3 regions of the Lysinibacillus sp. FSL K6-0057 genome follow, and region 1 is predicted to be linked to each of the others. Evidence: riboswitches for the same ligand, from Rfam matches in the RefSeq annotation. Region 1 holds a riboswitch; each other region holds the start of a gene.
What was found. Region 1 has a riboswitch for S-adenosylmethionine ahead of metA (homoserine O-succinyltransferase). Riboswitches for the same ligand answer to the same signal wherever they lie in the genome.
Positions count from the first base shown of each region.

Region 2: another riboswitch for S-adenosylmethionine. It lies ahead of MHB40_RS23725 (cyclase family protein); the one in region 1 lies ahead of metA (homoserine O-succinyltransferase).
Region 3: another riboswitch for S-adenosylmethionine. It lies ahead of MHB40_RS22335 (bifunctional homocysteine S-methyltransferase/methylenetetrahydrofolate reductase); the one in region 1 lies ahead of metA (homoserine O-succinyltransferase).

Region 1 is NZ_CP152047.1:2,644,910-2,648,456, forward strand. It holds gene MHB40_RS12960 (hypothetical protein) at 1-95, shown strand, start outside; gene MHB40_RS12965 (endospore germination permease) at 127-1,275, shown strand; gene metA (homoserine O-succinyltransferase) at 1,316-2,251, opposite strand; SAM riboswitch class I at 2,377-2,488, opposite strand; gene MHB40_RS12975 (nucleotide excision repair endonuclease) at 2,692-3,063, shown strand; gene MHB40_RS12980 (hypothetical protein) at 3,116-3,502, opposite strand; gene MHB40_RS12985 (helix-turn-helix domain-containing protein) at 3,526-3,547, opposite strand, start outside.
Region 2 is NZ_CP152047.1:4,743,231-4,746,777, reverse strand. It holds gene MHB40_RS23735 (Cof-type HAD-IIB family hydrolase) at 260-1,033, shown strand; gene MHB40_RS23730 (DedA family protein) at 1,105-1,701, shown strand; gene MHB40_RS23725 (cyclase family protein) at 1,732-2,469, opposite strand; SAM riboswitch class I at 2,559-2,665, opposite strand; gene MHB40_RS23720 (hypothetical protein) at 2,762-3,160, opposite strand; gene MHB40_RS23715 (helix-turn-helix domain-containing protein) at 3,287-3,547, opposite strand, start outside.
Region 3 is NZ_CP152047.1:4,464,955-4,468,501, reverse strand. It holds gene MHB40_RS22340 (protoporphyrinogen oxidase) at 1-1,265, shown strand, start outside; SAM riboswitch class I at 1,365-1,465, shown strand; gene MHB40_RS22335 (bifunctional homocysteine S-methyltransferase/methylenetetrahydrofolate reductase) at 1,555-3,402, shown strand; gene metH (methionine synthase) at 3,395-3,547, shown strand, end outside.

The DNA.
Region 1 (3,547 bases):
CCATTGCCCTGAAAGTCCATATTCCAAGCCCATTAGATTTAATTACCTTTATCTTCACACCAATTAAGGATTACATTGTGTCATTCACAAAATAAAAAGATGGACTGAGAAACGGAGGGTAGCTAGATGGAAAAAGAGATCATTAGTTCAAGACAGTTTACAATCGTTACCTTCCTCTATTCTATCGGTACAGCAATTTTAATTATCCCTTCAAGTATTACGGGCGCTGCTAAGCAAGATGCTTGGGTTGCAGCAAGCATTGGTGTTGTGCTTAGTTTACTGGTCATAAAGTTATTCTTAACACTTGCCAATCAAACACCCTCTCTTAATTTTATAGAGGCGAATGAAAAAATTCTTGGTCGTTTTTTTGGGAAAATCACAGCCATTTGCTTTCTCATTCTCACCTTTTTCTCCACTGGAGAGTTACTTTATTTTATTGGTATTTTTATGAAAACCGAAGTTATGCCAGAAACACCGACATTAGCATTCGCCCTACTGTTCAGTATCATTATTATGTATGCCGCGTATCTAGGGATAGAGACGTTTGCCCGTTCAGCAGAAATTCTCTTTCCGTTGTTTATCTTTATCTTTATTTTTTTCGTCGTTTGTATTACCCCTCAAATTACATTTGAGAATATTCAGCCTCTACTAGAAGCAACCAAAACATCTATGTTTTATAGTATTGCACGCTTTATGAGTATCTTTTCCTTTCCATTACTCGTGTTATTGATGCTATATCCCGCTGGCGTCAATGTACAGCCATCTGCACAGAAAGGGCTATATATTGGGACCATCCTTGGTGGTGTCGTCTTAATTACGTTGATTGTCCTATCGATTCTTGTCTTAGGGCCTGAAAACACAGCATCTAGGACATTTCCCAGCTATGCCTTAGCGCAAAGAATATCCATAGGGAATTTTTTGCAGCGTATTGAAATTATTATGGCATTTATGTGGATTTCGTCTATTTATATTCGCACATTTATGTATTTCTATACGACCGTTGTTGGCCTTGCCCAAATTTTGAAGATCAAGGATCATCGTCCGCTTATTTTACCGATGGGCATCATTATCATTGGACTTTCTCAAATTGTTCATCCAGATATTGTGCATTCTACTAATTATAATAATGAAATTTGGCCTATCTTTTCCTTTATCTTCACCATTTTATTACCCATACTTTTGTTGATTGTGGCAGTTATTCGAAATCGTAAATCTAAGGCTCAAAATACCGAAACACCCCAACAGGATACAACGAAGGAAAATCAAAAAGTCTAATTTCTTCTACGTTTAGAAAAGAAATTAGACTTTTTATTAATTAGATATGATATTCGATTTCATCTACAAAATCCCATTCGTATGGTGTTTCTTGGTAGACATAGTAGTTCAACCAGTTAGAGAATAATAAATGCGTATGGGCACGCCATGTATTCATCGGCTCTTGTTTCGGATCATCATTCGGGAAGTAATTCACAGGAACATCGATATCTATGCCCTTCGCCACATCACGGCTATATTCATCGGCTAGTGTTGTCGCATCATACTCCAGATGCCCCGTAATCATAATATTTTTATTATCTTTTGATTGTACGATGAATACCCCTGCATCCTCTGAATAGGATAATAATCGTAGGTCTGGATGATTGCGAACCTCGTCAATGGAAACAGATGTATAGCGAGAATGAGGCGCAGTAAATAAATCGCTAAAGCCGCGCACTAAATCCACCGTTAAATCTGTAATTACATGGGAATAGACGCCTGAGCATTTAGCAGCAAGCTCGACCTTTCCAATGCCATAATGGTGATACAATGCAGCCTGTGCCCCCCAACATATATGTAGCACGGATGTCACATTCTTTTTAGACCAATCCATAATTTCTGAAATTTCCTGCCAATAGTTGACATCTTCAAATGCCATTTTTTCTACAGGTGCCCCAGTAATAATCATGCCATCATAGCGTCGGTGACGAATTTGGTTGAACGTTGTGTAAAATAGCTGCAAATGAGATTTACTCACATTTTTCGACTCATGTGTGGCCGTATTTAAAAAGGTAATATTCACCTGCAGTGGTGTATTCCCTAATAAACGTAGTAATTGAAGCTCTGTTTTTTCTTTTTCAGGCATTAAATTTAGTATTAATATATTTAATGGACGGATTTGCTGTGTTTTCGCTCGATCCTCTTCCATGACGAAGATTTTTTCCTCACGTAAATGTTCTCCAGCTGGTAAATTTTTCGGAATATTAATTGGCATCTTGCTTTCCCCTCTCTATAATCACTCTCTTTTTTTAGCAAACCTTGCTTGCAAAGAATGCAACTAAATTAAAAAATCCTCCTCATTCCATACGAGATAGAATGAGAAGGATTTTTTCACGTCCACTCTTATCTCTCAAAGGAAAAAATCCTTTGCTGGAATTAGCACCTTTCTAACAATTGTTAGAGGTTGCTGAAGCGTCATCGGGCCAAATCCCTCAGCTTCTCTTGATAAGATTATTTAATTATCTTGAATTGTAACATGAACTAGTTAGAATATCAATAATTCATAGAATATTTTGTGATTCATGTGCATGTTCCTTGCTCATTTGATGTACACTAAGCTTGCTATATGTGGTGTTTCTACATTTAAAATTTATGGTAAACATGCCGTAATTATGTTACCATATACTTTTAGTAAGAGAGAGGAACGTGAATAGTTTGATTAAAATTGAATTTCCAAAACCAGATCTAGTAATCCGTCAACGTGAACAAGATTTAAAACCAGGTGATGTGGAAATCACACCTTACTTCGGTTTTATTGACTTCCATAAAATCACACGTGATAAAGGCGGCATTTTCTTATTCTATAATGACAAGAATGAGCTATTGTTTGTTGGGAAAGCACGTAAAATTCGTCAACGTATAAAAAAACATTTCGAGGACAATGTATCTCCGATGAAAAACCATCGTGATGAAGTGTTCAAAATTGAAGTCTATGAAGTAGAAGATCCAATGGAACGTGAAATTTACGAAACATATGCGATTAATACTTTCCGCTCTAAATACAATGTAGACAAAGTCTTTTATTAGACATCATGCAAAGAAACCGAAATCTCATCTAGAGGGATTTCGGTTTCTTTTTTCACATTATGGTCATGCGATTGATTGGTGTACTCTGGCCATTTATTCGCAAATCAATGGTATCAAGCTCAGGATTCTTGACGTTGATTTGAAAAACATAGGGCTGAGCCTCTTTCCTTTGCTCGCTGCCTTCTTCTAGCTGGATGATAAGCCTATTTCCCTCAGCCGTAATACTTGCCAACACATTCCCCTTTGAATAATAGACGAGGTAATATGAAGCATTATTTTCATGCAATAGTTGTATTCTGTCATTAGAAACAATATTTTTTTGGATATTGTCGGGGACAACAGTTAGCTCATGAATCGCTAGTGGATCAGCAGCTGGTGTAGCGTTACATGCTCCTAACATTAGTAAACTCATTAAACCTAGCAACACGATCTTTTTCACGTTACTCCCCTTCCCTTATACGACTATTCCAAGAAGAAAGCTTTT
Region 2 (3,547 bases), 2.1 Mb from region 1:
ATTTAAGTGATTATCTTTTATTTTAACAATTTTGAGTTCTTTGGTATACTCCTTTAGAATTATTAAAATAAAAATATTCATGGATTTATTAGTTAAATATTATTATAAATACGCTTGTAATAGTTTTTATCGGTGTTGCGAATGGAAGTTATATAGTTTGCTGAAAGTTTGTCAAAATACTTTCACATATTTCATGGAAAAGAAATAATAAACTTGATTCTTGTGGTTCTAAATTACTATTTATGTAGGGGGACTCAAAATGAAATATAACATCGTGTTTTTTGATGTAGACGGCACATTAATTAATTATGAGGATGGCTGTGTGGAAGAAAGTACAAAACAGGCTATTCAGCTATTGCAAGACAAGGGAATCCATCTTGTAGCGGCTACCGGAAGACCTTTATCCATGTGCTCTGAGTTAAAAGAGCTGGGGATTGAAACCTTTATTACAGCAAATGGAGCCTATGTGAAACATAAGGATCTTGTCATACATAAAACACCCATTGCTAAAGATATTGTCCAAAATGTACAGGCTTTTGCGCAGGAACAACAGCATAGCCTAACATTTTTTACAGAGCAACTGTCCATGAATAGCATACAAAGTCCAGTAGCTTTAAGAGCGATGCAAGAAACTTTATCTTTACGGGATTTTCCACTTGTAAATGAAACAATTGTAGATGAAGAGGTTTTTCTCATGTGTCTATATGCAGATGAGCTGGCTGAAAAAAGATATGCTAGCCAATTTTCGAATATATTTTTGCAGCGATGGCATCCTTATATTGTGAATGTATTACAGCAGGATGTTTCGAAGTCATTAGCTATTAAAGCGGTACTGGATTATTTTAACATTAGCCCTGAGAATGCCATTGCCTTTGGCGATGGGGATAATGATATTGACATGTTAGAGTATGTAGGGTTAGGGATTGCCATGGGAAATGGTAGCACAGCTCTAAAAAGTGCTGCCAATTTTGTTACAAAGAAATCTACTGATGGCGGTGTCAATTTTGCTTTACGTCAACTTCAAGTCATTTAGAGTGCTGAGGTTAGACTGTCATGAAACTTATATAGCAGGTCGATTTTAATAAATTTTAGGTGGGATGATTTATGGCACAACACGTGCAGTCTCTAATTGAACATTACGGATACTTTGGGATTATCGTAATTCTAATTGGAGGCATTGTTGGGTTGCCACTTCCTGATGAGGTCTTTTTAACTTATGTAGGCTATAGTGTTTACCGAGAAAGCCTTGAACACATTCCTGCCTTAGTCAGTGCAATGATTGGTGCAGTTGGAGGCATTACTTTAAGCTACTATATCGGTTATCGTTTTGGCTTACCGTTATTGCAGAAATATGGCCCTAAAATTCATATTACAGAGCAAAAAATTGATTTTACGAAAAAGATGTTTACAAAAATTGGACCTACCTTATTATTAATTGGCTATTTTATTCCTGGGGTACGTCATTTGACAGCATATATTGCAGCTATTAATAATTATCCTTATAGGAAGTTTGCGCTTTTTGCCTATACAGGTGCATTTATTTGGACGTTCACATTTATATCATTAGGAAAGATGCTTGGGGAGAAATGGCGATTTGTTGGATACTATTTAACCCATTATAGTATCTATCTCATCCTATTGTTTATTCTAGGAATGCTTATTGCTTACTTTTTATTCAAAAAAAGAAATGGACAAAAATAAAAGTCGGTATACGCTATACCGACTTTTATGTTATGGCAAAATAGCAAATGAGCGCACAGGGAAGCCTGATGCTTTTTCTGGCTTAGGTACGATATTGAAGATGATAGCACCCTTCGCAGGTAGCTTGTCCAAATTAGTCATTAACTCAATTTGATAGGTGTCTTGTTCAAGCACGAAATATTCGCCATCTAGCTTGCCATTTTTACGAAAATCAGCGGCAGAGTCCGTATCGAATGTTTCATGACCAATTGCGCTTACCTTGCGTTCTTTTAGTAAAAACTGTAAAGCCTCTAAACCCCAGCCAGGGATGTGGTTATGTCCTTCTGCATCCTTATTACTGAATGCCTCCTTATCTGGCCAGCGCTTACTCCAATCTGTACGTAATGCTACAAATGTTCCTGCTTCAATTTCTCCATGCTGGGCTTCAAAATCACGAATATCTTCAACACTTAATGAAAAGTCATGGTTGCTAGCAGCCTCTTGTGATTTATTAATGACGACAAGGGGAAGAACGAGTTCTTTTAGTTCTAATTCTTCTAAGTACCGAGTGTCTCGTACAAAATGAATAGGTGGGTCGATATGTGTGCCATATTGACCAGGGAACGTAAATTGTTGGGCAAAAAAACCATCCTCATGAGAGAATAATGTTTCAAATTTAGCGTCCTCAAACATAAAAAAATGTGGTGAATTAGGGCCGAATGTATGTGTTAAATCAACCCATTGTTTTGATTTTAATAATTGCAAAGCTTGTAAAAGTTCATTAGACATCAATTTCCCTGCTTTCTGTTGAAATTAGTGGTAAATAAAAGGAGTCCCCTTATAGAAGAGGACTCCTGCATTAACAACGGTAGTTCTTCTTCTCATCTTCAAGGCGGATCATTTTGCCAATTGGAATTAGCACCATACTGTTGAGCTGGTTGCTGAGACTTCATCGGGCCAATCCCTCCGTCTCTCTTGATAAGAAAAGTGATATAAGAATTTTCAGAAATAACAATACAAATACTTTAGCATAGTTTTTTATAGTTTACAAGTTCACTAGGGATACAAGGTTAAAGTTTTTTCACCAATTTAAATTTAAGGTTACTCCACAACAATCATGATCAATAAGACGTATTCTAAAACTATCTGGTGTATAGTTTGCTTCAAATTTCATCGTGATGCCTGTTGATGTGATTAATCTATCAACCTCTGTTTTATTTGAAAGCTGTGCAGCATTCATTAGATCATGTGCAAATTGTTGGGAGCTATCAATTTTATCCGTAAGTAATTGAGCTTGCTGCATCATCGCCTTTATCCGTGTAGCTGAAATTTTCAATTTATGTGTGTCGACAGGTGGAAAGGGATTAGTGGTCGGCATTGCTAAATGTTGAGGAATAGGTCTTACGGCAAGCTGATGGACGGATGGCGACGTTGGATAATGATAGGGATGAACAAAGTACGGATAAGGATTGTAATACAATGTAATTCCTCCTATCCTATAGCTGATATCTTATCTTATGTAGCCAAATGGCTTTCGGTGTTACTTTCAGTATCAAGTTTGTCCTAAAACATTGAAAAAGGAAGCTATAGTGGGCTTCCTTTTTGTTTAGCCTAGGATATTCAAGACATCATCAATTTTTTTACTATGTGATAAAATGCCATAATTCATCCATGTTAAAAAGTCTACTTCATAGACACATTTACTTTTAACTGCGGCTAGGTTTTTCCAAGTGGGCGTTTTTAAAATAGCACGTTCCTCATTTTCATAAATAGAATGTTGTTTATCAAATGTAATAAACAAGTGATCTGCGTCTAATTGCAGCAATTGATCAAACGTCAGTTGTGCTTTACGTTGATTGTGCGGAAT
Region 3 (3,547 bases), 1.8 Mb from region 1:
GCAAATTATATTCAGCACATGAACAAGGTTTCATCATGGAAACAGGTGCTGATTCTATTGTAGCCCGTCATCAAGGCGTTATGGAACTCGTACAGGAGCTTGATTTTGAAGCGGAGCTAGTTTACAACGAAACAGGTATTTCTTATATTTATACGAATAATGAGTTACACGCTATACCAACAGATTCAACATTTGGTATACCGATGAGTTTGGCATCCTTAGAAGAAAGTACACTTATTTCAGAGCAAGGAAAAAAAGAAGCGTTAAAGGATTTGACATTACCTAACAACGGCTTCACAAAGGAAAGTTCAATAGGAGAATTTTTAACTTACTATTTAGGGGAGGAACTGGTGAAAAATCAAATTGCACCAGTACTTGCAGGTGTTTATTCAGGAGATTTACATCAGCTTTCCATTGGCTCTACTTTACCGTATTTAATTGATTATAAGAATAATTATGGAAGTATTATTAAAGGATTTGATGCGAATCGTGAGCAATTTGTTAAAGCAGCGAACAAAAAATTTATATCCTTTAAAAATGGTTTATCTTCTTTAATTGATCGACTTGAACAAACATTATCAGATGTAGAAATCATCAAGGGCGTTACTACTCTAAATGTTCAAAAACAAGATAAAAACTACACAATTTCCTTAGCTAATGGTGAAAATATTGAGTCAGATTATGTCGTTTTAGCATTACCGAATGATGCTGTTCAAAATCTACTACAGGATGAATCTTTAAACCGCTATTTTGACCAATTTACGACAGCGTCAGCCATTACCATCTATTTAGGCTTTGATGTGCCAGACTCTAGATTGCCAGCAGATGGAACGGGCTATATTGTTTCGCATAATTCGGATGTTACTTGTAATGCAGCAACCTGGACGAGTCGTAAATGGAAGCATACATCGAAAGAACATAAATTACTTGTACGACTCTTTTATAAGAGCATCAATCCAGCCTATGAGCAACTACGTGCCATGACGGATGAAGAATTGGCAGCTGTAGCTTTAGAAGACGTGAGGAAAAGCCTAGGAATTGAGGAACAGCCAACAGTTGTGAATGTAACAAAATGGATTGATCAAATGCCTAAATATGATCTAGCTCATCGTGAAGCGTTACAAGGATTACTACAGGAATTACATGAAAAGTATCCACATTTATCGATTGCTGGGTGCTCATATTTTGGCGTAGGTATCGGTGCTTGCATTCAAAACGGGAAAAAAATTGGTGAAGAGCTTGCGAAGGAACTTGCCAATTTCTAAGGTTTTAAGTGGAAAAAAACTTTGTTATGTGAAATAGTCTTGACTCATTCGTCAGTAAACGATATGATTCTTTTAATTATTTAAAAAATTCATACTTAATTCTTATCAAGAGAAGCAGAGGGACTGGCCCATTGAAGCTTCAGCAACCAACTTTATTGTCAGGTGCTAAATCCAGAAGACCGTTGAGTCGAAGATGAGAAGGAACAACAATGATGAATCGTTAAAGCCTTCTTTTTTTATGAAAGAAGGCTTTTTATTATATAGAGACATAGGAAGAGAGGCTAGTTTTATGGGATTGCTTGAAAGGTTAAAAACGCATGTATTGACAGCAGACGGTGCAATAGGCACAGTGCTATATGGCTATGGATTGGAGTATTGCCATGAGGAAATGAATGTTCAGAGACCTGAGTTAATTGAAAAGATTCATAGAGAATATATTGCAGCTGGTGCTGACATCATTCAAACGAATACGTACGGTGCAAATGCCATTAAATTAGCTCGCTATGGATTAGAATCACGGGTCCAACAATTTAATGAAGCGGCTATTACCATTGCAAAACGAGCAGCGGCAGATGGCGGTCAATTTGTCTTAGGGACAATTGGAGGTATTCGAGGAATTCGTAAAAGTGATGCAACATTAGATGAAATATTAGCGACAGTTGAAGAACAGGCAAATGTTTTACTTGCAGGAAATCCAGACGGCCTTTTACTTGAAACCTATTATGATTTTGAAGAATTAACTGCAACCTTAAAGATGCTACGTGCCAAAACAAATTTACCGATTATTGCACAAGTATCTATGCATGAGCCTGGTGTTTTACAAAATGGAATGTCTTTAAATAATGCCCTGCATGAGCTAGAAACACTCGGTGCAGATATCGTGGGTGTCAATTGTCGACTAGGTCCACATCATACGATTCAAGCATTTGAAGGTGTAGAACTTCCTAACAAGGCATTTATGTCTGCCTATCCGAATGCCTCACTTCTTGACTTAGAAGATGGACGTGTCGTTTATGAATCAGAATCGGATTATTTTGGTCGAGCGGCTGTCGAATTACGTGATCAAGGCGTACGCTTAATAGGGGGCTGCTGTGGTACGACACCGAAACATATTGCAGCAGCAAAGAAGTATTTAGAAGAGTTATCACCGGTTCAGGAAAAGCATGCGAAACCTGAAAAGATTGAGATTGTTCGTGAAGCAGAGCCACCAAAGTATGAGCCTCTTCATGAAAAAGTAAAACGTGAACGCTCTGTCATAGTAGAATTGGATACACCTAGACATTTAGAGATTGATGGGTTCCTTGAAGGAGCAAAGCAACTGTATGATGCAGGTGCAGATGTAGTCATGATGGCAGACAATTCACTGGCCTCTCCACGTATTAGCAATATTGCAATGGGAGCATTGTTAAAGAGTACACATGGTGTACGCCCACTAACACATATTACATGTCGAGACCGTAACTTAATTGGTCTACAATCGCATTTAATGGGATTAAATGCTTTAGGTATTCATGATGTGTTGGCCGTTACAGGTGATCCAACAAAAGTTGGAGATTTCCCAGGTGCGACAAGTGTTTATGATGTATCTTCAATGGAGTTAATCCAATTAATTAAGCAGTTAAATGAAGGGGTTTCTTTCTCAGGCAAGCCACTTCGTAAAAAAGCAAATTTTTCAGTTGCTGCTGCATTTAATCCAAATGTCCGTGTGTTAGATCGTGCTGTGACACGCTTAGAGAAGAAAATTGAGCATGGAGCAGACTACTTCATTTCTCAACCAGTGTACACGAAAGAAAAAATTGTAGAAATTTATGAGGCAACAAAGCATTTACAAGCACCAATTTACATCGGCATTATGCCTGTTACGAGTTATAAAAGTGCTGAGTTTTTACATCATGAAGTGCCAGGTATCAAATTATCCGAAGATGCCTTAGCAAGAATGAAGGCATGTGGGGAAGATAAGGAACGGGCAACATTGGAGGGAATTGCTATTGCCAAAGAATTAGTAGAAGTGGCTGCGCAATATTTCAATGGTATTTACCTTATTACACCGTTTTTACGTTATGATGTGACCCTAGAGTTGATGAAATATATAGAGCAATTGGATGAACAGAAAAAAGGAGTAAGTATACATGGCTAAGCACTCGATTGAAGAGCAACTAGAGAAACGTATTTTAATTCTTGATGGCGCAATGGGAACAATGCTACAAAACGAAAATTTATCAGCAGAGGATTTTGGTGGCGAGGAGCTTGATGGCTGTAATGAAAATCTTGTCCTTACTAGA